Regions from separate parts of the Lysinibacillus sp. CD3-6 genome, predicted to be linked through region 1. Evidence: riboswitches for the same ligand, from Rfam matches in the RefSeq annotation. Region 1 holds a riboswitch; the other holds the start of a gene.
What was found. A riboswitch is a leader RNA that binds a small molecule or an ion and turns the genes downstream of it on or off. The one in region 1 is predicted to bind FMN.
Positions count from the first base shown of each region.

Region 2: it holds a riboswitch for FMN, as region 1 does, so the genes downstream of both, FH508_RS06835 (ECF transporter S component) here and ribE (riboflavin synthase) in region 1, are expected to answer to the same signal.

Region 1 covers NZ_CP085880.1:1,726,089-1,731,175, reverse strand. The annotation lists gene FH508_RS08235 (spore germination protein) at 1-1,053, opposite strand, end outside; gene ribE (6,7-dimethyl-8-ribityllumazine synthase) at 1,183-1,650, opposite strand; partial or broken gene ribB (3,4-dihydroxy-2-butanone-4-phosphate synthase) at 1,703-2,296, opposite strand; gene ribE (riboflavin synthase) at 2,354-2,992, opposite strand; FMN riboswitch at 3,150-3,275, opposite strand; FMN riboswitch at 3,396-3,521, opposite strand; gene FH508_RS08215 (YibE/F family protein) at 3,908-5,041, shown strand; gene FH508_RS08210 (YibE/F family protein) at 5,038-5,087, shown strand, end outside.
Region 2 covers NZ_CP085880.1:1,448,868-1,453,954, forward strand. The annotation lists gene FH508_RS06830 (RNA polymerase subunit sigma) at 1-1,010, shown strand, start outside; FMN riboswitch at 1,324-1,519, shown strand; gene FH508_RS06835 (ECF transporter S component) at 1,746-2,333, shown strand; gene FH508_RS06840 (sodium-dependent transporter) at 2,480-3,826, shown strand; gene FH508_RS06845 (STAS domain-containing protein) at 3,975-4,361, opposite strand; gene FH508_RS06850 (methyl-accepting chemotaxis protein) at 4,394-5,087, opposite strand, start outside.

The sequences.
Region 1 (5,087 bases):
CAATAGAGATGGTAAGCGGAGACTTGCCTCGCGGAATATTTCAAACATAAATAACATAAGTAATATTTCCAATAAAGTAGGAAAAGGCAGTCCTGTTCTTGATTGCACAATGGTTGCTAAAACTAGTATTGGCAATTGCTCCTGATGGTAGGTCGATAAAGCCAACCAAAAACCTGGTGCAAGCATACTTATTAATATACCTACAATTCGCAGGAGGCGCTCAAGAGAGCTTACAAAAACAGGATATTCATTATCCTCCCCCGATTTAAAGAGTAAAAAAATATTAGCTGGGGTAATAATCGCATAGGATACCCCATCAACTAAAATAATAATACGGCCTCTACTTAATGCTTGTATTGCAAAATCAGGCCGACCAGTATAATCATGATGTGGCAAAATCTTTGCTGTATTTTCTACTCTCTCCATCAATATGTCGCCACTAAACACAACATCTGTATCTACTTTACGTAATTGCTTTCTAATTTCATCCACCATAGTTTTATCTGTAATGTCGTCCATATAGAGAACAGCGACTGTTGTTTGAGACCGCTTGCCAATTTCCATCGTCTCCACACAAAATGATTTAGTTGGTAGTCGCTTACGAATTAAAGCAATATTAATAAATACATCTTCTATAAAATTGTCTCTCGGCCCTTTTATAATTACTTCTTCTGCTGTTTCTGAAGGCACTCGATTCGGCTTTTTAGCAATTTTACTTGAAAATAAAATTTTCTCCTCTTCAAAGTAAAGTAATGCATAACCCGAAAACACACGACGAATAGCATCATCTGTATTTGATATTTTTTGGAAATTTGGAATGTGTAATTTATGTTTTAGCTGATCTTCTAGTGATGTTGGTGAGGCATCCTCGAAAAAAGCTTCAACTCGATCTATAATAACCTTATTCAATAAAAACGGATCGAACATCGCATCACATGTAATAAAATGTACGTTATGTTGGTGAAAGGAATATGATTGAAATTTTACGTCAGCAGAGAGTTTAAATAGTTCTTTTAACGTTTTTAATTCGAATTCTTGTTTCAATGATTGAATATTCCTCATCTCCCACTCACTAGATTCATACTAAAATTCCATAAACATATATTTCCCAATGCCCAATAAATTATGCAATATACTCGTGATCTTTCATGGAAATTTTAATACAACGGAATTTCAATCATTTTAACTAATTAGTTTCTGTAAGTTCGCCATTTCAATAGCTGAGATTGCTGCATCATAGCCTTTATTCCCTGATTTTGTTCCAGCTCGTTCCACTGCCTGTTCAATATTTTCGGTTGTGACAACACCAAAAATAACTGGTACATTTGTAGCAAGAGACACATTTGCTATGCCTTTTGCTGATTCGTTACAAACATAATCATAATGTGTTGTAGAGCCACGAATAACTGTACCTAAACCAATAATGGCATCATATTTTTTTGTTTCAGCTAATTGTTTTGCGATAAATGGAATTTCAAATGCACCTGGTACCCACGCAACATCAATTAACTCTTCGTCTACACCGTGACGCTTTAAGCCATCTAATGCGCCACTTAATAATTTACTTGTAATAAATTCATTGAATCGACCAACTACTACCGCTATTTTTAAATCATTGCCGATCAATTGTGCTTCAAATGTTTTTCCCATAATGAATTCTCCTCTTTTACACTGTAAGTGAATTTTTTCCTTGGATTTGTTGACGGCGATATGCTGCTAATGCATCAATCGATATCATTTTTAAGTCGTGTTTTTTTGCATATTTAACTAAATCATCGAAGCGTAACATTTCACCATCATCCCCCATAATTTCACAAATTACGCCCGCTTGTATGCTTTGGCAAAGCTTCGCTAAATCGATAGTAGCCTCAGTATGTCCTCTGCGTTCTAACACACCATTTTCCTTTGCTATCAGGGGAAATACATGACCAGGTCTACGAAAATCAGTCGCTTGCGCTTGTGACGCTAGCATTTTCTGAATCGTCAATGCACGTTCATAGGCGCTAATACCTGTTTTTGTATCTATATAATCAATACTTACGGTAAATGCCGTTTGATGATTGTCTGTATTATTTACGACCATTGGAGGCAATGCTAATTGTTGTGCAAGCTGCTGTGAAATCGGCGTACAAATAAGCCCTCTTCCATATGTAGCCATAAAATTTATCGTTTCTGGTGTCATAAACTCTGCAAGGGCAAGTAAATCCCCTTCATTTTCACGGTCTTCATCGTCCACGACAACAATCATTTTGCCTTGTTTTAAATCTGCAATTGCTTCTTCAATTGAATGTAGCAAAATTGCCACCTCCTAATAAACTTTCATTTATTGTCTGTTCTATACTTTTTAAACAGGCTAAAAGCCATGCTTTGCTAAGTAATCTTTCGTAATGGCCGATGTTTGCTGACCACGGTGGAGCTGATGCATAATGTATTTGCCAATCAAATCGGTTTCTATGTTGACTAATGCCCCAACATTTTTTATTCCTAGTACTGTTTCCTCGTATGTGTGCGGAATAAGAGATACGGTAACACTGTTTTTATCCACATAGAAGAGCGTTAAGCTTGTTCCATCAATTGTGATTGAACCTTTAGGAATACAATAGCTCGTTAATTGTTCTGACAGTGCTATATCGATGTAGACTGCATTGGCCATTGGACGTTTGCGTAAAATTTTCCCCACACCGTCAACATGACCTGAAACAAAATGACCGCCAAAACGCCCGTTTGCAGGCATCGCTCGCTCTAAATTTACAGCATTCCCAACGACCAGTTGCTGCAAATTTGTCGCTTTCACCGTTTCAGGCATTACGTCCATTGTTAATTCCTGCTCATTATATTGTGTGACTGTCAAACATACGCCATTAACAGCTATACTATCTCCTAGCTTCACATCAGATACTATCTTTGGCGAAGTAACAGTTATTTTCATACTTTGCCTATCGTTTTGCAAGGTTTTTACTGTACCAATATCCTCAATAATACCTGTAAACATTTTTCCACCAACTTTCCAATTTTTATTTCGACCTGTAATTGCCTAAACGAGCTAAACAAAAAACCCCTTTTTAACAAAGGGGTTTGGGAGTTCTAATAAATAAGACGTCACGAAATAAACCTAGTGGATATGATATTTTTCCACAGGCTACCATCTCATTGTTCTTCTCCCATCCAGACTATAACTGTCGGTTTTGGATTTGCACCAAATCAGCTTGCGCTCACGGACTTTGAATTGCTTCATCACCGCCGATTGGGAATTTCACCCTACCCCGAAGAACAGATACTTATTAAATTGTTAACTAAATAAAAAACTCCCCAACGAAGTCGATGGGAAGTAGTAATCTATATAAGCGTAGCCAAATAGACCCTTTAAACTCATACGAATTTAAAAAGCTTATACGTTTACCCTTCTCCCATCCAGACTGTAACTGTCGGTTTTGGATTTGCACCAAATCAGCTTGCGCTCACGGACTTTGAATTACTTCATCACCGCCGATTGGGAATTTCACCCTACCCTGAAGGATATGTTCATTTAGTTATTTCTTACGATAACATTATTTCAATAGATTATCCACCTAAAAATATTTTTCGTAACTAAATGTAATTTAGGCGAAAGATGGAAGCTTGATATCACACTACAATGCATCTTTATTTAAAGGAATCATATATGAACGGACGTGTGTTACGTAAAAAACCTAAAGATAACATTGTATAACCATTAAGTTTACTATGCCACTTAATCGGTAAGAAGAAACTTTAATTGGTATAGAGCGTTACTTCCTAGGTGACTACTTTTGATAAGCTTGACATAGAAAAATAGGGATGTTAACGTGAATCATTGTTCCAAGCGTCTTCTGTCTAACGGCAAACTTGATACGAACATAGTCAAATTCCCTCATTGGAGGTTTTTTTATTGTTTACTAGTAATTCTACTAAGAAAATTACTATACGGATTATATTATATTTCCTATTAGCATTGTGCTTTGTGGCTTCCGTTTTTTTCGTTGGTCACAATGAATCCTTGTACGAACGTCCAATTGCTGAAGTTACCAAAACTGTGTTAGAAGATACAACACCTGTCTCGGATATGTACAGCAATGACGATCAATTATTTACACAGCGTATAACGGCAGTGTTGAAAAATGGAGAAGCTAAAGGACAGCTTATTTATTTAACTAATGAATACTCTTCCTCGGCTGCTTTTGATCACGAATATAAGGTCGGAAATAAATTATTTATATCCATTAAGGCAGACACGAAAAACACAGGACAATTAACAGGGACAATTATAGATGTCAAACGTGATTTTTACGTTTTAATGGTAGCGTGGATTTTTATTTTTACTTTATTAATTGTTGGCAAAAGAAAAGGTTTATTTTCGATCATTAGTTTGATTGTAAATGCCCTAATATTATCATTTGCATTGGATTTATATGTTAAGCATTCTAACGTTAATTTGTTAATTGTTAGTGGTGTATGTGTTCTTTTATTTACTGGTGTTTCGTTGATACTTATAAACGGATTAAATGAAAAAACCTATGCTGCAATGCTTGCAACCATTTTAGGAACTTTCATTTCCTTGCTTATAAGCTTTTTCGTAATGTGGATTACATCTGAAAAAGGACTTCGTTATGAGGAAATGCAATTTCTAACTCGACCTTATCACATGGTTTTTATGGCTGGTTTGTTTATTGGAGCCCTAGGAGCTGTTATGGATGTTTCAATTACGATGGCTTCTTCCATGTTTGCACTATATGACCAAGATCCAACTATTTCTGATAAAGCTTTAAAAACTTCAGGACTTGATATTGGCAAAGATATTATGGGAACAATAACGAGTATTTTGTTTTTTGTTTATATTTGTGGTTCCATTCCGATGCTAATTTTATATTTAAAAAATTCTTCTACATTAGGGCTAACACTTTCCATGAATCTTTCATTAGAACTAGCTCGTGCACTGGCAGGCGGGATTGGCGTAGTTTTAACAATTCCCATCAGTCTTTACACTTCTATGATTTTCATTAAACGAAAGAGGGTAAATCGATGAATGTATTAGTGTGGCTAACGGCCATTTTATTTATATTAATGATTGC
Region 2 (5,087 bases), 280 kb from region 1:
TACTATCCGTAGCAGGGTACGTGTTTTTATCAAATAATAATCCAGTGAAGGACGAGGCAAACGCCCCCCCTGAAAACTTTTCTACGATGCAAGAGGATCAAGCAGTAACAGAAAGTGAAAATGCAGATGGTGTGATGAAAGCAAATATCGGTGCCGAACATGCAAGAATGCTATCCCTTCGTACATCGGTTTACGAAGAAGATTTAGCAAATGCAGTCGTATTTAGAATCGGCTTACCAGGTGGCAATGCTGATAGCATACCTATGACCTATGTTATCCCGAATGAAAAAATAACGGCTGATTTTGGAAAGAAAAAGCCGACAACACTACAAATGTATGAAAAATACGCACCACAAATTGATGAGGAAGCGCTAGGTTTTGCTAATTATCATCCATACAAAGGTGAGTTGAAAGAAGAAGGAGAGACGCTAGTTCACGTCTTACCTGAAAAAAATGATTACGATGTAGCGTCAGCTTCCGTAACAAAATATTTAAGCTCGTTAAAGGATACGTTTACCGACTCAGAATATAAAGCGATTTCGTTAAAAAATGCAGATGGTACTCCTTATGAATTCTCACAGGCTGGTGAGCCAAGTGAGCCTATTCAGTTAACGAAAGATCATCATTACAACTATTATTTATATACAGAAGAAAATGGGACTGAATATTTATCGCCCGACTTCCACCAAACGTATCCAACTGTTACAGAGGCACTTATTGCCATGCGTGATAAAAGAGATGATATTTATGTACCCGTTGTCCCTGAAAATGTAACATATACAGTGAAAGAAGAAGAGGGGGGCGTTGTCATCACATTTGACGCACCGCTTGATTTGACGACAATGGATGCAGTAAGAGCTACGCAATTAATCGAAGCAATGATGCTGACAGCTTCAAGCTTCGATAAAAAACTGCGCTTAGATAACGTCGTACAGGAGAGTTGGGAAGGCTTTGATTTAACAAAGTTTTTACCCATGCCTGTAGGGGCAAATAAACAAACGATGCAGTAACAAAGTACAGCAGCTATCTATTGGGAGATAGCTGCTTTTGTGTGTCTCCGTGTCGGAATAATGCTGGAGGGTGAATCGCGGAATCAGGGTGCTGGAACGCGGAATCTTGATGTCGAAGCGCGGAATTCGAGTGCTATAACGCGGAAATCAAGCTCTGAATCGCGGAATTCCAGTGTTAGAAAGCGGAATCCTTATGCTAAAACGGAATTCATCGCACACAGATTAAAACATACAAATTTAATCGGAATTTTTTAAGCAGAAGTATTTACTTTTGTGCGATAAAACATTATAGTTAATTTATAAAATAATATTGATTCATCTTCGGGGCAGGGTGAAAATCCCGACCGGCGGTAATAGAGTTGTAAATCGCTAGTGTATTACAAACTACATTAGCTCGTAAGATTTACTACATGGCTCTTCAGCCCGCGACCTGTGCAAAGATTTTTTTGCATGGCTGACTTGGTGTGATTCCAAGGCCGACAGTATAGTCTGGATGGGAGAAGATGAAGGTACGATCGTCATTCGTTGTTACGAATTAAGCTATGTGCGAACGTTTTTTTCAGTGTGTCTATGGATTGCACTGTTTGCACAAAAAAAGCTAGTAATGGCGCTATTTAATCATGCCTTTTCTCCCTTATGCTGATGTGCATAAGGGTTTTTTCGTGAAAAAACAATCGATTACGTCGTAACCTTTCTTCTTGCAAGATTGAATCAGCAAAGAGGAGAGAGTTTTCAATGAAGAAAAATATCAAACTGCAATCGTTTATTACGATTGGTATGCTGAGCAGTATCTCGTTTTTATTAATGCTATTTAATTTCCCAATTCCGCCGTTCCCAGCATTCTTAGAGGTGGATTTCAGTGATATGCCAGCTTTACTTGCTGCTATTACGATGGGTCCAGTAGCGGGTATTTTAGTAGAACTATTTAAAAATATATTGGATTGGATTTTCTCAGGTACGCCTACAGGGGTTCCAGTCGGTCATATTGCAAACTTTGTAACGGGTATATTATTTATTTTACCAGTATCATTTGTGTTTAATCGTTTTAAAACAATTGCAGGTCTCGTTGGAGGTTTGGCAACAGGAACAATCGTTATGGCAGTAGGTATGAGCGTTTTAAATTACGCAGTATTTTTACCGATGTACACGTATTTCTTAGGCATGGAGCCAGTAGTTGGCGATTCATTATATAAAATGATTATTGCAGGTATTTTGCCATTTAATATCGTCAAAGGTGTGCTCTTAACAGCGATTATGGCGTTACTGTTCACAACGATGCGCAGATGGATTGAGCAACAACGTACAATGTATTTATCAAAATAATAAATTAAGCCTCGAGTTTATTCTTACTCGGGGTTTTTTGTTTATAGATCCATTAGCATGTGAAATCTTTGGGAATTGACTAGTCTAAATTACTATTTTAATGTACAATTAATGTGAGATTAGTTAGATTTGAGGAGATTGAAGAGATGAGTGAAAACAATGGACAATGGTCCAGTAAGTTAGGGTTTATTTTAGCATCGGCGGGTGCTGCGATTGGGCTAGGGGCTATTTGGAAGCTACCTTATGTCACAGGTCAAAGTGGGGGAGGCGCATTTTTCCTTATATTTGTGGTGTTCACTTTGTTAATTGGCCTACCGATGTTATTATCTGAGTATATTTTAGGGCGTGGTACGCAATCGGAGGCGATTACAGCCTATAAAAAGGTAGTTCCAACGAAACCTGCTTGGGCTTGGGTTGGACGCATGGGTGTACTTGGCTGTTTTTTATTATTAACCTTTTACAGTGTTGTAGGGGGCTGGATATTTATATATAGTGGCCTAGGTGTATCAGGGGCTGTTATTGATTCTACGGTTAATCCGAGTGAACTATTTGGAAAAATTATTAGCACGCCGTGGATTACGTTATTAGGTTTAGCGTTATTTACACTGGTAAATGTACTCGTCATTTCGCTCGGTGTGCAAAATGGTATTGAAAAAGCAAATAAGTGGATGATGCCATTATTATTTGTGATGTTCATCGTTCTTGTTATTCGAGCATTAACATTAGATGGGGCAATGGAAGGTGTGAAATTCTTCCTATGGCCAGATTTTACAAATATAACGGGTAAGGCGCTATTAGAAGCATTAGGGCAGTCATTCTTTGGTTTGGCAGTCGGGTTCTCTTGTTTAGTTACATATAGTTCGTATTTGAAAAAGGATGTTAGTTTACCAAACTCAGCAGGTTCAGTAGTTATACTGACGGTGCTTGTGTCATTTTTAGCAGGACTAGCTATTTTCCCTGTAGTGTTTGCTTTTGATTTAGAGCCACAAGCTGGACCTGGCTTATTATTTATGGTGCTACCGACTGCATTTAGTCAAATGCCTTTTGGTGAAGTATTTTTAGCGCTGTTTTTATTACTGTTTTTATTTGCAACGTTAACGTCATCATTTAGTTTATATGAAATTATTGTTGCAGCATTTATAGAAAAGTGGCATATGTCACGTTCAGTCTTAACGTTGTTACTAGGAGTTATTGTCTTTATTGCTGCCATTCCGTCGGCTTTATCGTCTAGCTTGTTAGCAGATGTCTCTATTTTCGGGAAGTCGATTTTTGATGCTACTGATTATTTAGTGTCCAATTTAATGTTACCAATGGGCAACTTATTGATTGCGATATTTATTGCTTATGTAGTTGATAAAAGCTTTGTGAAAAAGGAATTGTTAATGGGAAGTCAAATGGGGCAGGGTTTTTATAAGACATATCGCATATTAATGTTAGTGGTCGTACCGATCGTTATTATCGTTGTTTTATTAAATATGCTTTTACAAAAATAATTGAAGAGTAAAATTGTGTGAGTGCCTGGCACTCGTGCGCGCAACGAAAGCCGCAACACTCGCTATCACGCGATTTGTTGCGGCTTTGTTTTGGGTTCTCGCAGAGGACTAGAAGAATTGAGAATTGTTTGCGTGCCTGGCACCTAATCTAATATTCACTTAGTGTGAGTTCACCTGACCAGCTTTTTTCTTTAATCATTTGCTGTGCTTGTAGTTCACTTTTTGCAATAGGGAATACTTTATCACATTGGGAGATAGCGAACAGTTTTCGAATAAATTCATCTGTCACAATAATGGCGATTTTCCGTTCGGTAATCATAACTTTCTTTGCGAAATTAATAATCATACCAAAACCAGTACTATCAATATTCGTGACATTTTGCATATCAATTATGTAGCCATGCTTTGGTTCTAAACTAATAGCATGAAGCTCTTCTTTTAGCTCATCGATTAATCCATATTCTAAATTACCTGTAAAAGCAATTGAAATGTAATCGGCTTTCGAATTAATATTTATCATATTATTCTTACTCATATTAGTGCTCCTCCATAGTATTTAGTGATCGATTAAAATTTAAATTTATTCACTTCGTTTTGAAGTTTTGTAGAAATTTCTTCCAATTCCTCTGATTTTAATGAGATTTCAGCTACAGTTGCATGTTGCTCTTCAGACGTAGCGGCCATTTCTTCAGAAGCCGCCGCAGAATCTTCAAGAATGCGTGAGATATCTTGTATTGCCTGTTGAACAGCTAATGAATTGTCACTGACATGCGTGAATGCGGATTTCATTTGGTTCACACCTTGTTCTGTTTCAACAACATGTTCAACGATTTCTTGTAAGGCATGTCCACCTTTGCTAATGATATTCACTTGTTCCTCTACTGCAAGTAAATTACTTTCCATAGTTCGAACGGTCACAGCGGTTTCGGCTTGTATGTTTTTAATTAAATCTGTAATTTGACCAGAAGCCATACTTGACTGCTCAGCGAGCTGACGAACTTCAGAGGCGACTACAGCAAAGCCCTTTCCTTGCTCTCCAGCTCGAGCAGCTTCGATGGCGGCGTTTAAGGCTAATAAATTTGTTTGCTCCGCAATACCAGTGATGACAGTTATAATACCACCTATTTCTTCAGAGCGTTTGCCTAGTTTTTGAATCGAATCGGTAGCATATGAAACCGTATGAGTGACTGTATTTAAATGTTTGATTGCTTCATTAATTGCATCTTCTCCTTTTCGAGCGATATAAGTAGATTGAATCGCC